DNA from 3 places in the Bradyrhizobium sp. AUGA SZCCT0177 genome. Region 1 is predicted to be linked to each of the others. Evidence: predicted binding sites of a transcription regulator. Region 1 holds the regulator's gene; each other region holds the start of a gene.
What was found. Region 1 encodes LexA, which represses DNA repair genes until DNA is damaged. Its sites were predicted from a motif close to TGTTCNNNNTGTGTTCNG; they were not measured.
Positions count from the first base shown of each region.

Region 1 (4,357 bases):
TTCTGACCGGCCGGCGCGATGCGATCTCCGAGCCCGTCAATGACGCGATGTTCATCTCCGGCCTTGGCCATGTGCTGTCGATATCAGGCTATCACATGGCTGTCGTCGCGGGCGTCGTGTTCTTTGCGGTACGGGCACTGCTGGCGCTGTTCCCGACGCTCACGGTTGGTTTTTCGATCAAGAAATGGTCGGCGGTGGCGGCACTCGCCGCGTCGGCGTTTTATCTGTTGCTCTCCGGCGCTGAAGTCGCGACCCAGCGTTCGTTCTTCATGACGGCCGTGGTGCTGATCGCGGTCATGGTCGACCGCCGCGCCATCACGTTTCGAACGCTCGCGGTCGCGGCCCTCATTGTCTTGACCATCGCACCGGAGGCGCTGGTGCATCCGAGCTTCCAGATGTCGTTTGCGGCGACCCTCGGACTGGTGGCGCTGGTGCAACTCGGCATGCCGCGCCTGTTCGCGCAGCCGGATCATTCCGCGACGGCGCAGGTGGCGCTGTGGGGCGGCCGCGAGATCACGATGCTGCTCCTGGCCTCATTGGTGGCGGGCCTTGCCACCACGCCTTACGCGGCGTTTCATTTCCACCGGGTGACGCCCTATGGCGTGCTCGCCAATCTCGCGGCGATGCCGGTGGTCTCGGCGCTGGTGATGCCGGCGGGCCTGCTCGGCCTGGTTGCGATGCCGTTTGGTTTTGACGGTGTGTTCTGGGCCATCATGGGCGTCGGCATCGACTGGATGATCGTTGTCACGCAATGGGTCGCGGCCTTGCCGGGCGCGGTTGGTCGTGTGCCGGCGTTCGGCATCGGCCCGCTGATTGCGGCGAGTCTTGGCATCATCCTGCTCGGCTTGTTGCGGACGCCGCTGCGCTATACCGGCGCGGCCGTGGTGCTGGTGGCGGCGGTGTGGGCGGCGAGGGTGCCGCAGCCGGACATCCTGATCTCCGCCGACGGGCGCAATGTCGGTGTCCGCGGCCAGGACGGCAAACTGCATTTGATGCGCGCGGCCAAGGGCGCCGCGAGGGATGGCTTCCTCGTCAAGGAATGGCTGGCGGGGGATGCCGACGCCCGAAAGCCTGCCGATGCCTCGCTCACCGAGGGCGTCTCATGCGACGAGAGCGGCTGCGTGATGCAAGGCGCCGGTGGCGGGTTCGTGGCATTGGCGCTGCGGCCGGAAGCGCTGGCGGATGATTGTGAGCGCGCGGCGCTGGTGGTCACCGCAAGGCAGGCGCCTGCGGCGTGCGGCGCCTCGGTGATCTCTGCGGAGCGTCTGCGGCGGCAGGGCGCCATGGTGCTGCGGCGAAGCGGCAGCGGATTTACCATCGATGCCGTCAAGCTCCGGGGCGTCGATCGTCCATGGTCGCCGGCGATCGCGGGCGAGGGGGACGCGGAGACAACCATCCTCGCGCCGCGCCGTACGGCGCCGCGTGCGGTCGATGCGACCCCGTCGGAAGCGGATCTCCAGGCCGAGGAATAAGGATTCACGTTCCCCGGCGGGGCGCGACCGGCGGCGCGGAATTCAACCGGTGGAAAGCGGTGTCGCCGTGTCCGCCTTCGTTGTTGTGCGCTCGGGAATCGGATGCACCACCGGCAATTGCAGCACGGTGACGCGCTGACCCTCGCAAAGCTGCGTCACCAGCACATGGCTGCCGTCGGGAAATTCGATCGCGTCGTGGTGACGTTCCTTGATATGCGGATCGATGGTGTTGAACTTGCCGACGCGAAAACCGATCGTCCGCGTCCAGATCCAGCGATTGTCGTATTTGACGTCTTGCGCGAAGGCCAGTTCGGTCCCGGGCAGCATGCAGACCGCGACTGCGGGGTCGCGTTCGCTGGCAAAGCCGCGGGTCGAGGTGCCGCGGAAGGTGGTCGATATCAATGTCTCGCCGACCTCAGCAGGACGCGTTGCCATCGCGTGCAAACTATAGTCACACATCGGATCGCTCCCTCGTAAGAGATAGAGACCCGTGCCTCCCTCGAGGCGCTGGCCTCTATCAGAGTGGACTTGAGCAAAGTCTATTCCTGTTCTGGGCAATAGTGCGACGGAAAGGCCGGCGTGCCCGATCACAAACGCGCTACGACGGCTGCGGATCTTCGGGCATCGGCGGCAGCGGCAGTTCGAAGGCGCCGAGATGGAATTGCTCCCTTCCGTCGTCGGCAATCCCGGGCAGCGCGACCAGCGTGAACGCAGCCTCCGGATATTGCTGCCAGATCGCGAGATCTTCCGCCGTCACCATCAGCCAGCCGAACCGGAGCATGTAGCGGCCCGGCTCGGTCACGAGTCCCGCCCTCTGCCAGGTGATCTTGGTGATCATACTGCTGACCACGTCTCGTCCCCCCGGTTTTTGCGTCTTCGAGTTGAAAACGCGTCAAACCAACCATCCTCGCCCGCACAGTTTTTGCCGCATTCTGGGCAATTGTGCGACGCGCGGCCCCACCGTTCTCCGTCAGGGCCGGGTCTTGATCTTGCAGCCAACAACGTGGATGCCCGGCACAAGGCCGGGCATGACGCGCTTACGGATGTCGTTACCGAACAGAAGCGCCCGCGAAAGCGGGCCGCCCTCAGTACTTCCGGTACAGCCCGATCAGCTTGCCCTGAATCCGGACCCGGTTCGGCGGCAGGATGCGGACTTCATAGGAGGTGTTGGCAGGCTCCAGCGCGATCGAGGCGCCGCGGCGGCGGAAGCGTTTCAGGGTGGCTTCCTCCTCGTCGATCAGCGCCACCACGATATCGCCGGTGTCGGCGGTCTCGTTGCGCTGGATCAGCGCCATGTCGCCGTCGAGAATGCCGGCGTCCACCATGGAATCGCCGCGGACTTCGAGCGCGTAATGTTCGCCGGAGCCGAGCATGTCAGGCGGTACGCTGATGGTGTGGCTGCGGGTCTGCAGCGCCTCGATCGGGGTGCCGGCGGCGATCCGGCCCATGACGGGAACGGCGACCGGACGGTTGCCATCGTCCTCGGCGGACGCACTGGCGGCGCGGACCTTGCCGAGCGTGCCTTCGATGACGCTGGGAGTGAAGCCGCGGCGGCCGTTGCCGTTACCGGCGCCCGCAAGCTCGGGCAGCTTGATGACTTCGATGGCGCGGGCACGGTTGGGCAGGCGGCGGATGAAGCCGCGCTCTTCCAGGGCGGTGATGAGGCGGTGGATGCCGGACTTGGAGCGGAGGTCGAGCGCATCCTTCATTTCGTCGAAGGAGGGCGGCACGCCGGCTTCCTTGAGCCGTTCGTTGATGAAACGCAGAAGTTCATACTGTTTGCGCGTAAGCATCTCGAGCAATCCCCCGGTTGGCGCGTCGTAATTCGTGGTCGTTCAGTTCAGTTGCGAGTGCGGTCTCAAATTCGGAAGTCCAAAACTCCCATTTGTAGACACTAGCTCTCGAAACAAATCATGAACGAACACTATATGTTCGATACATGTTCCGCAACCACTTAATTTCAGGTGAACGCGCGCCGACTTCGCCCGAACAGGCCGCCGCGATGCGTCATTCCGGCAGGCGCAGGAACTCGCATGGCGTGCCTTTCGGCAGCGCCGGCGCAAACGGCGGACGTATCAAAAGCGCCCGTGCCGCAGCGAGATTTCCAAGCAGCGACGAGTCCTGGTGGCTCACCGGCACCGCGATCAACGCACCGTCCTCGCGCTCTTCAAGTCGTGCGCGAAGATAGTCTTCGCGCTGGTCGTTGGCGGGGAGATCGCGGCCGAGCAGGGCGGTCTCACGCGCGTGATGGATGGTTTTTCGGCCCGACAGCGCGCGAATCAGCGGCACCAGAAACAGGAAACCACAGACATAGGACGAGACCGGATTGCCGGGCAGGCCGATCACCCGCATCGCCCCGAGGCGCCCGTGCATCATCGGCTTGCCCGGCCGCATCGCGATGCGCCAGAACGCCATGGCCACGCCCTCGGCCTCCAGCGAGCGCTTGACGAGGTCGTGGTCGCCGACCGAGGCGCCGCCCATCGTGATCAGGATGTCGGCGCCCGATGCGCGGGCGCGGCGGATGCCGTCGGTGGTCGCCTCGACCGTGTCGGCGGCGATGCCGAAATCGATGGTCTCGGCGCCCTCGGCCCGCGCCAGCGCGCGCAGCGCATAGCCGTTGGAGTAGACGATCTGGCCGGGGCCCGGGATCGAGCCCGGCATCACCAGCTCGTCGCCGGTGGCGAGCACCGCCACCTTGGGGCGGCTGATCACGGCGAGTTCCGGATAGTTCATGCCGGCGGCGAGCGACAGGTCGCGTTCGGTGAGGCGGCTTCCCCTGGTGAGCAGCACATCGCCCTCGCGGAAATCGGCGCCGGCGGCGCGGATATGCCGTCCCGGTTTGGCGGTTTCCGTGATCGTGACGTGGTCGCCGCTGGCAGCCGTGT
Region 1 is NZ_JAFCMA010000001.1:371,033-375,389, reverse strand. Features, by position in the region: gene JQ597_RS01940 (ComEC/Rec2 family competence protein) at 1-1,472, shown strand, start outside; gene JQ597_RS01935 (hypothetical protein) at 1,515-1,931, opposite strand; gene JQ597_RS01930 (hypothetical protein) at 2,071-2,310, opposite strand; gene lexA (transcriptional repressor LexA) at 2,558-3,265, opposite strand; gene JQ597_RS01920 (molybdopterin molybdotransferase MoeA) at 3,480-4,357, opposite strand, start outside.

Region 2 (4,357 bases), on a different contig from region 1:
TTGCCGACCTTCTTCTGGATCGCGCGCTTGAGATCCAGCGCGCGGGGCGACAGCACGTCGGCCTTGGCCTTGAGAAGGTAGCCGTCGAGGCCGCCATTGTGGTCGACGCTCTTCAGCGCGTTGGTCGAGACGCGCAGGCGCACGTTGCGGCCGAGCGCGTCGGAGATGAAGGTGACGTTGACCAGGTTCGGCAGGAAGCGCCGCTTGGTCTTGATGTTCGAGTGGCTCACCTTGTTACCCACCAGCGGGCCCTTGGCCGTCAGTTCGCAGCGCCGAGACATCGCACAAAATCCTCTTCCATCCCCGCAATCAGCAAGCGCATCATGGCGCCGCGCGGGGGTCCAAAATCATGTCCATTTCCAGGAACCGCGGACGTATAGGGCGGCAGGCCCTAGGCGTCAAGGTTTTGCGGGGTTTCGCTTAAGATTTTGCGCACTCCTAAGAGGGCGGCATTGCCGGTTTGGAAGCCATTACAAGGGTTTAAGGATATCAAGACGTTAGGACCATATAAAGGGCGCAATCCCCGCCGACATGAGTGTTCCCCGCGGATTGAGCCGCCGCGAGGAGGCCATTACGCGTTGTTTGCCGGATATTTCTGACTACATAAGCAAGAGCTCACGCCAGCAGGACCGTCAGTTACGTGACCACACGTGCCATTTCGCATCGTTTCGGCCTGGTGGGCAGTCTTGCGGCCGGCGTCCTGCTGTGGCTGGCGCCGCTGGAAGCCTCCGCGCAGGGCCGGCTCGATGCCCATTACGAGGCGTCGCTGGCCGGCATTCCTGTCGGCAAGGGCACCTGGACCATCGAAATCGGCGATGATGCGTTTTCCGCGTCCGCGCAGGGCGGTTCCACCGGCCTGTTGCAGGCGTTTTCGGGCGGCAAGGGTTCCGGCGCCTCCCAGGGCCGCGTCGTGGGTGGCGCGCTGGTCGCCAACGCCTATACCGCGACCACCACGAGTTCGAAGAAATCCGAGACCATCCGCCTCGTGATCGCGAACGGGGGAGTGAAGGATTTTTCCATCGATCCGGAACCGCCTGTTGATCCCGACCGCATCGTCGTGACCGAAGCGCATCGCAAAAACGTGCTCGATCCGATGACGGGCGCGATGATCCGCGTGCCTGGAACGGGCGATCCGCTGTCGCCGGAGGCCTGCCGCACCGGCACCGGCATCTTCGACGGCCGGCTGCGCTACGACCTCAAGCTCGATTACAAGCGCATGGAAAATGTGAAGGCCGAGCGCGGTTATCATGGGCCGGCGGTGGTCTGCGCGGTCTATTTCACGCCGGTCGCGGGCTATATCCCCGATCGTCCGGTGATCAAGCACCTCGCCGCCCAGCGCAACATCGAGATCGCCTTCGTGCCGATCGCCGGCACCCGCATCCTGGTTCCATTCCGCATGACGATTCCGACCCCGTTCGGGCCTGCGATGCTGGAAGCCACGAGTTTTGTCACAACGGCGGCGCCGCCAAGGGTGGCGAAGACGCAGTAACGGCCGTCGTCCCGGCGAAGGCCGGGACCCATAACCACAGGCATTCATTGTTGCAGCAGGTGCAACTTCGACCGGCTCAAAACGGCACGGCCGCGGCGTATGGGTCCCGGCGTTCGCCGGGACGACGAGAGAATGAATCCCATTGACTCTTCACCCTTTCTGATTCGACTCCGAGCCCTCTCAACCTTTAAGGAATTCGCCTGAAAACCCCGCCTTGTGGAGCCCAGGCAAACTTGATCTAGTGCCGCATCATGAGCGCTAACGCTGGATGTTGCGGTGAACGAAGCCAGTTTAAGTAAGAGTCAGCGATTCGGGCGCGATTCGTTCTAGACTCGTTCCATAGCTTAAGCCGCGACCGCATCACCGTCGCAAACTGACACACATAGCAAGCCGCGCGGCGCCGCTGAGAATCAAAGAAACACCTGCAAATTATGGCTTTCTCCTACTCGTCCACGTTTGGACATGAACGCGCTCCCGGCGCCGGCGTTACCGCGGTGCTGGGGCCGACCAACACCGGCAAGACGCATCTGGCGATCGAGCGGATGCTCGGGCATTCGTCGGGGATCATCGGCCTGCCGCTGCGGCTGCTCGCGCGCGAGGTCTACAACAAGATCGCCGCGCGCGCGGGAGCAGATAGCGTCGCGCTGATCACCGGCGAGGAGAAGATCAAGCCGAAGAACCCGCGCTACTGGGTCTCGACGGTGGAAGCGATGCCGCGCGACATCGACGTGTCGTTTCTCGCGGTCGATGAAATCCAGATCGCGGCGGATCTCGAACGCGGGCATGTGTTCACCGATCGCATCCTGCACCGCCGCGGCCGCGACGAGACGCTGCTGCTTGGCGCTGCGACCATGCGCCCCATTATCGAGCGGCTGCTGCCGGGCGCGTCGATCGTCACGCGGCCCAGATTGTCGCAGCTTGAATTCGCCGGCGACCGCAAGATCACGCGGCAACCGCGAAGGACCGCGATCGTCGCGTTCTCGGCCGATGAAGTCTACGCGATCGCCGAGTTGATCCGCCGCCAGCATGGCGGCGCGGCCGTCGTGCTGGGCTCGCTGTCACCGCGCACACGCAATGCGCAGGTCGAGATGTTCCAGAACGGCGACGTCGATTATCTCGTCGCGACAGACGCTGTGGGAATGGGCCTCAACCTCGACGTCGATCACGTCGCGTTTGCGTCCGACCGCAAATATGACGGCTACCAGTTCCGCCGCCTCAACCCTTCCGAGTTTGCACAGATTGCCGGCCGCGCCGGCCGCGCCACGCGCAACGGCACCTTCGGCACCACGGGCCGCTGCGCGCCGTTCGAGCCGGAACTGGTGAACGCGCTGCAGAACCACACGTTCGACAGCGTCAAAATGCTGCAGTGGCGCAATTCCAAGCTGGATTTCGCCTCGCTCGGCAGCCTGCAGGTCTCGCTGGCGCTCTCGCCGCAGCACGAAGTGCTGACCCGCGCGCCGATTGCCGAGGATTTGCGCGTGCTCGATCATGCGGCACGCGACGCCGAGGTCCGGGAAATGGCCCACGGGCCGGCCGCCGTGGAACGGCTGTGGGACGCCTGCCAGATCCCGGATTATCGGCGCCTGGCACCCGCCGCCCATGCCGAACTCGTGACCACGCTGTACGGATTCCTGATGAAAAAGGGCCGGATTCCCGACGAATGGTTCGCCGCCCAGGTCGACCAGGCCGACCGCGTCACCGGCGATATCGACACGCTGTCGGGCCGGATCGCGCAAATCCGCACCTGGACCTTCGTCGCCAACCGGCCGGACTGGCTGGGTGACCCCGATCATTGGCAGGGGATCACGCGCGAGGTCGAAAATAAATTGTCCGATGCGCTGCATGAACGGCTAACGGAGCGTTTCGTTGACCGCCGTACCAGTGTATTGATGCGCCGCCTGCGGGAGAACAGTGTTTTGAATACGGAAATCGGCAAGACCGGCGAAGTGATCGTTGAAGGCCATGTGATCGGCCGCCTCGACGGATTCACCTTTGCACCAGATGCGGCGGAGGCCGGAAGCGACGCCAAGGCGTTGCAGGCGGCAGCACAGCAGGTGCTGGCCGGCGAGATCGACACGCGCGCCGAGAAACTCGCCGCAGCGCCCGACGACGCGTTCGTGCTGACGTCAGACGGCACCATCCGCTGGACCGGCGATGCGGTGGCGAAACTGGTCGCGGCCGACGACGCGCTGCATCCGCGCCTGCGCATCATTTCCGACGATCGCCTCAATGGCGCCGCGCGCGAAGCCGTGCAAACGCGGCTCGATTTGTGGCTCAAAACGCATATCGAAAAGCTGCTGGGCCCGCTGTTCGGCCTTGCCAAGGCCGAGGACATCACCGGCATTGCGCGCGGCATCGCGTTCCAGTTGATCGAGGCGCTCGGCGTGCTCGAGCGTTCGAAGATCACGGCCGAGATGAAGGATCTCGACCAGCCCTCGCGCGCGACGCTGCGCAAGTACGGCGTGCGCTTCGGCGCCTATCACATCTATTTCCCGGGCCTGTTGAAGCCTGCCGCGCGCTCTCTCGCCTCGCTGCTGTGGGCCGAGAAGCAGGACAATGTCGATATGTCGGCGCTGTCAGGCGCGCAGCATCTGGCGAGTAGCGGCCGGACCTCGTTCGCGGTCGACAAGGCACTGGCGCGCGATGCCTATCGCGTGCTCGGCTATCGCCAGTGCGGCGAGCGCGCGGTGCGCGTCGATATTCTGGAGCGTCTTGCCGATCTCGTTCGGCCCGCTTTGGCCTGGCGCGAGAGTTCGCCGGGCGAAAAGCCCGCCGGCGCGTTCGATGGCCGCAGCTTTGTGGTGACGCAGGCGATGACCTCGCTGACGGGATCAGCCGGCGAAGATTTCGCCTCGATCCTGCGCGCGC
Region 2 is NZ_JAFCMA010000015.1:5,788-10,144, forward strand. Features, by position in the region: gene rpmB (50S ribosomal protein L28) at 1-281, opposite strand, end outside; gene JQ597_RS18590 (DUF3108 domain-containing protein) at 677-1,489, shown strand; gene JQ597_RS18595 (helicase-related protein) at 1,921-4,357, shown strand, end outside.
Region 2: JQ597_RS18595 (helicase-related protein) is a predicted target of LexA. The motif match lies at 1,812-1,829, and genes of this name have one in related genera.

Region 3 (4,357 bases), on a different contig from region 1:
GCCCGCGTCGCTGCAGCCACACCAGCAGGATCAGGCTCGGCACCGCGACCAGTACGGAGACCACGAAGAACAGCGGCCAGCCCGTCGCCGCGGCCACATAGCCCGAGCCAGAAGACAGATAGATGCGGCCGACTGACGCCAGCGCGGTGAGCAGCGCGTATTGCGTGGCGGTGTGCAGCGGGTTCTTGCACAGCGCAGATAGATAGGCGACGAAGATCACCGTGCCGATCGCGCCGGTGAACGCTTCCACCGAGACAGCGACGGTCAGCGCCCATTGCTGCGGCCCGACCAGCGCCAGCCAGGTAAAGGTGAGATTGGATACCGCCTGCAGCAGGCCGCCGATCCACAGGCAGGTTACCAGCGAGGTGCCGCGCGCGAGGAAACCGCCGGCGAAACCGCCGACCAGGGTCGCGGCCAGGCCGACGCCCTTGACGATGATGGCGTAGTCGTTGCGCGTAAAGCCGATGTCGATGATGAACGGCACTGTCATCGCGCCGGCGAAGGCGTCGGTGAACTTGAACAGCATCACGAACACCAGCACGACGATGGCATAGCGCTGGGTCAGGAACTCGCTGAAAGCGCCCATCGCGGCCTCGGCGATGCGGCTGACCGAAGGCTTTCCGCCTGCTGCGGCGTCAGCGATGCGGGACTGCTCCGGCTCCCGCGCGCACAGCACCGTGACGATGCCGATCAGCACCAGCGCCGCCATTGCCGCGAAACTCGCCATCCAGGCATCGAGCCGGCTCAGCCCGACATATTCGAAGCCAGTGACGAGAAACAGCGCACCGGCCGTGGACGCCACCATGCCGACGCGATAGGCCGCCACATAGGACGCCATACCGGCGGCCTGTTCGTTCTCCGCAAGGCTTTCGACCCTGTAAGCATCGACCACGATGTCCTGCGTTGCCGACGTCGTTGCGACCAGCAGGGCGCCGAGCGCCACGAAGAACGGCGAGCGCGCGGGATCGGTCAGCGCCAGTCCGAGGATCGCGGCCATCAGCAGCAGTTGGGTGAAGACCAGCCAGCCGCGCCGCCGCCCGAGCCAGCGCGTCAGCAGCGGAATGTTAAGGCCATCCACCAGCGGCGCCCACAGGAACTTGAGCGTGTAGGGCGTGCCGACCAGGGTGAACAGGCCGATGGTGCCGAGGCTGACCCCGTTCTCGCTGACCCAAACCAATAGCGTCGATCCCGACAGCGCCAGCGGCAGCCCGGATGAGAAGCCGAGCATCATCACGATCAGCACGCGCGGCTGCAGATAGACCGCCCACGCTTCGCGCCAGGAGGCGCGGGGTGGTGTTGCCGATGTCGAGGGGGCTTCAGGAGCGTTCATGATGAGGTGTTAGCAGATTCGGCTCTTCCCCTCTCCCCTTGTGGGAGAGGGTGGATCGAATGAGCGTAGCTCATTCGAGACGGGTGGGGGGTCTGTCTCCGCGGATAGAGACCCCTCATCCGGCGCTTCGCGCCACCTTCTCCCACAAGGGGAGAAGGGAAGATCTCACTCCCCCGCCTGCAGCTTGCGCTGCAACGGAAACAGCTCGGGTGCGCCTGTTTTGACGATGCGCGGGGCCTCGGGCGGCGGCTCGGACTTGCTGAAATCCAGCTCCTCGATCCGCCCCGCGCGCTTTTCGATCTTGTCGGCGGAAATCAGGATCTGGCGGACGTCCTCGTTCACATCGCCAAAATGCTTCTGCAACTTCACGACGCGGTCGCGCAGCCGGTTGAGATCGTCGCCGAGATTGAGAACTTCCGTGCGGATCTGGTCGGCGGCGTCGCGCATCCGCGCGTCTTTCAGGATCTGCTGCATCACCTGGATCGCCAGCATCAAGAGCGACGGGGACACCAGAACCACGCGGGCGCGGTAGGCCTTCTGGATCACGTCGTCGAACCCGTCGTGAATCTCCGCATAGACCGATTCCGACGGCACGAACATCAGCGCGGTGTCCTGAGTCTCGCCTGATATCAGGTATTTCTCGGCGATGTCGCTGACATGTTTCATCACGTCGGCGCGCAGCCGCTGGGTGGCGTGTTTCTTTTCCTCGTCGGTGCGCGCGTCGTGCAGCGCGGTCATCGCTTCCAGCGGAAATTTCGCATCGATGCAGAGCGGGCGCTGGTCGGGCAGGAACACCACGCAGTCCGGCCGCTTGCCGGTCGAGAGCGTATACTGGAACTCGTAGGCGCCCTTCGGCATGCCGTCCTGGACGATCGCTTCCATCCGCGCCTGGCCGAACGCACCGCGCGACTGCTTGTTGGCGAGCACGTCACGCAGCGTGGTGACCTGCGAGGTCAGATCGGTGAGATTTTTATGCGCATTGTCGATGATGCCGAGCCGCTCATGCAGCGCGCGCAAACTGTCCATGGTGTTGCGCGTGGTCGCTTCCATCGACTGGCCGACCCGGTGGGTCACCGAATCCAGCCGCTCATTGACGGCGCGGGCCATCTCGGCCTGGCGGCCGGCCAGCGCCTGTCCCATCGCGTCGACCCGCCCGGTGGATTCGCTCTGCGCCCGCAACATCTCGCTCAGGCGCTCTTCCAGCTCGTCAGCCCGGATCGCCTGCGCCATCGCGAGTTCCGCGCCGCGCCGGCCGGAGCGGGCAATCACGATGGCAATGGTCAGCAGCAGCACCAGCGCCAGCATGCCGAACCCGATCAGCGCGTCGCTGGTCCGAATCGGCAGGTCGCCGACCACAAAAAGAATCTCGTTCATGGCCTGCTTGTAGCCGATTCGCCGACTTGCACGAACGAAGAGGGAACATTTATGGTAAATGAAACCCTAATTTTAGTGGTTAACGCGGCCTTAAAAATCATGGTTAAGGCCGCCTTAACCGGTTCCGCCGCGCATTGACCCCGGCAAACCGGCAGCTTAAATCGCCCCATCATGGCATTAAGAGAAATCATCATCCTGCCGGACAAACAGTTGCGGCTCGTCTCCAAACCCGTAGAGAAGGTGACGGCGGAGATCCGCAAGCTCGCCGACGACATGTTCGAGACCATGTACGACGCGCCCGGCATTGGCCTCGCCGCGATCCAGGTCGCCCAGCCGCTGCGGTTGATCACCATGGATCTGGCCAAGAAGACCGAGGACGGCGAGACCAAGCCGCAGCCGCGGGTCTTCATCAATCCGGAAATCATCTCCTCGTCCGAGGAACTGTCGGTTTATGAGGAAGGCTGTCTGTCGATCCCCGAATATTACGAGGCGGTGGAGCGGCCGGCGCAGGTGCGCGTGCGCTTCACCGATCTGGACGGCAAGGTGCATGAGGAGGACGCCGACGGCCTGTTCGCGACCTGCATCCAGCACGAAATCGATCACCTCAACGGCGTGCTGTTCGTGGATTACCTGTCCAAGCTGAAGCGCGATCGTGTGCTGAAGAAGTTTACCAAAGCCGCGAAACGGGCGGCGGAGTAGGCCAGACTCTCTCTGCCGTCATGCCCGGCCCTGTGCCGGGCATCCACGTCTTTCTTACTTGCGGCGTCAAAGACGTGGATGGCCGGGACAAGCCCGGCCATGACTAGTAAACTAGAATCTCCGTAGGACATCCTTCGAACATGTCTCTCCGCTTGATCTTCATGGGCACGCCCGATTTCGCGGTGCCGACGCTGCTGGAGCTCGTGGCCCATGGCCATGAGATCGCGTGCGTCTATACCCGCGCGCCGAAGCCGGCCGGGCGTGGCATGAAGCTGCAACCGACGCCCGTCGAGCAGGAAGCGCGGCGGCTCGGCATATCCGTGTTGACGCCGACCACATTGAAGACGCCGGACGCGCTGGACGCGTTTCGCGCCCACAACGCCGATGCCGCCGTTGTCGTCGCCTATGGCATGATCCTGCCGCAGGCGATCCTGGATGCGCCTCCGCTCGGCTGTTTCAACCTGCACGGCTCGCTGCTGCCGCGCTGGCGCGGCGCTGCCCCGATCAATCGCGCCATCATGGCAGGCGACGCCGAGTCCGGCGTGATGGTGATGAAGATGGATGTCGGCCTCGATACCGGCGACGTCGCGATGGCCGAGCGCCTCACCATATCGGACACCATGACCGCAGCCGATTTGCACGACGCGCTGGCCCCGTTGGGCGCCGACCTGATGGTGCGCGCGATGGGCGGGCTGGAACGCGGCGGCCTGCAATTGCGCAAGCAAAGCGAGCAGGGCGTCACCTACGCGGCCAAGATCGAGAAAGCCGAGGCGCGGATCGACTGGAGCCGGCCGGCGCGTGAGGTGCTGCGGCATATTCACGGGCTGTCGCCGTTTCCCGGCGCCTGGTGCGAGGCCGCACTCGACGGTGAAGCGGCGCGTATCAAGATCCTGCGCTGCGAGCCGGCGAAAGGCGCAGGGGCGCCGGGTGACGTGCTCGACGAGCAGCTCACGA
Region 3 is NZ_JAFCMA010000052.1:29,810-34,166, forward strand. Features, by position in the region: gene JQ597_RS35555 (AmpG family muropeptide MFS transporter) at 1-1,330, opposite strand, end outside; gene JQ597_RS35560 (DNA recombination protein RmuC) at 1,496-2,704, opposite strand; gene def (peptide deformylase) at 2,876-3,403, shown strand; gene fmt (methionyl-tRNA formyltransferase) at 3,544-4,357, shown strand, end outside.
Region 3: JQ597_RS35560 (DNA recombination protein RmuC) is a predicted target of LexA. The motif match lies at 2,735-2,752, and genes of this name have one in related genera.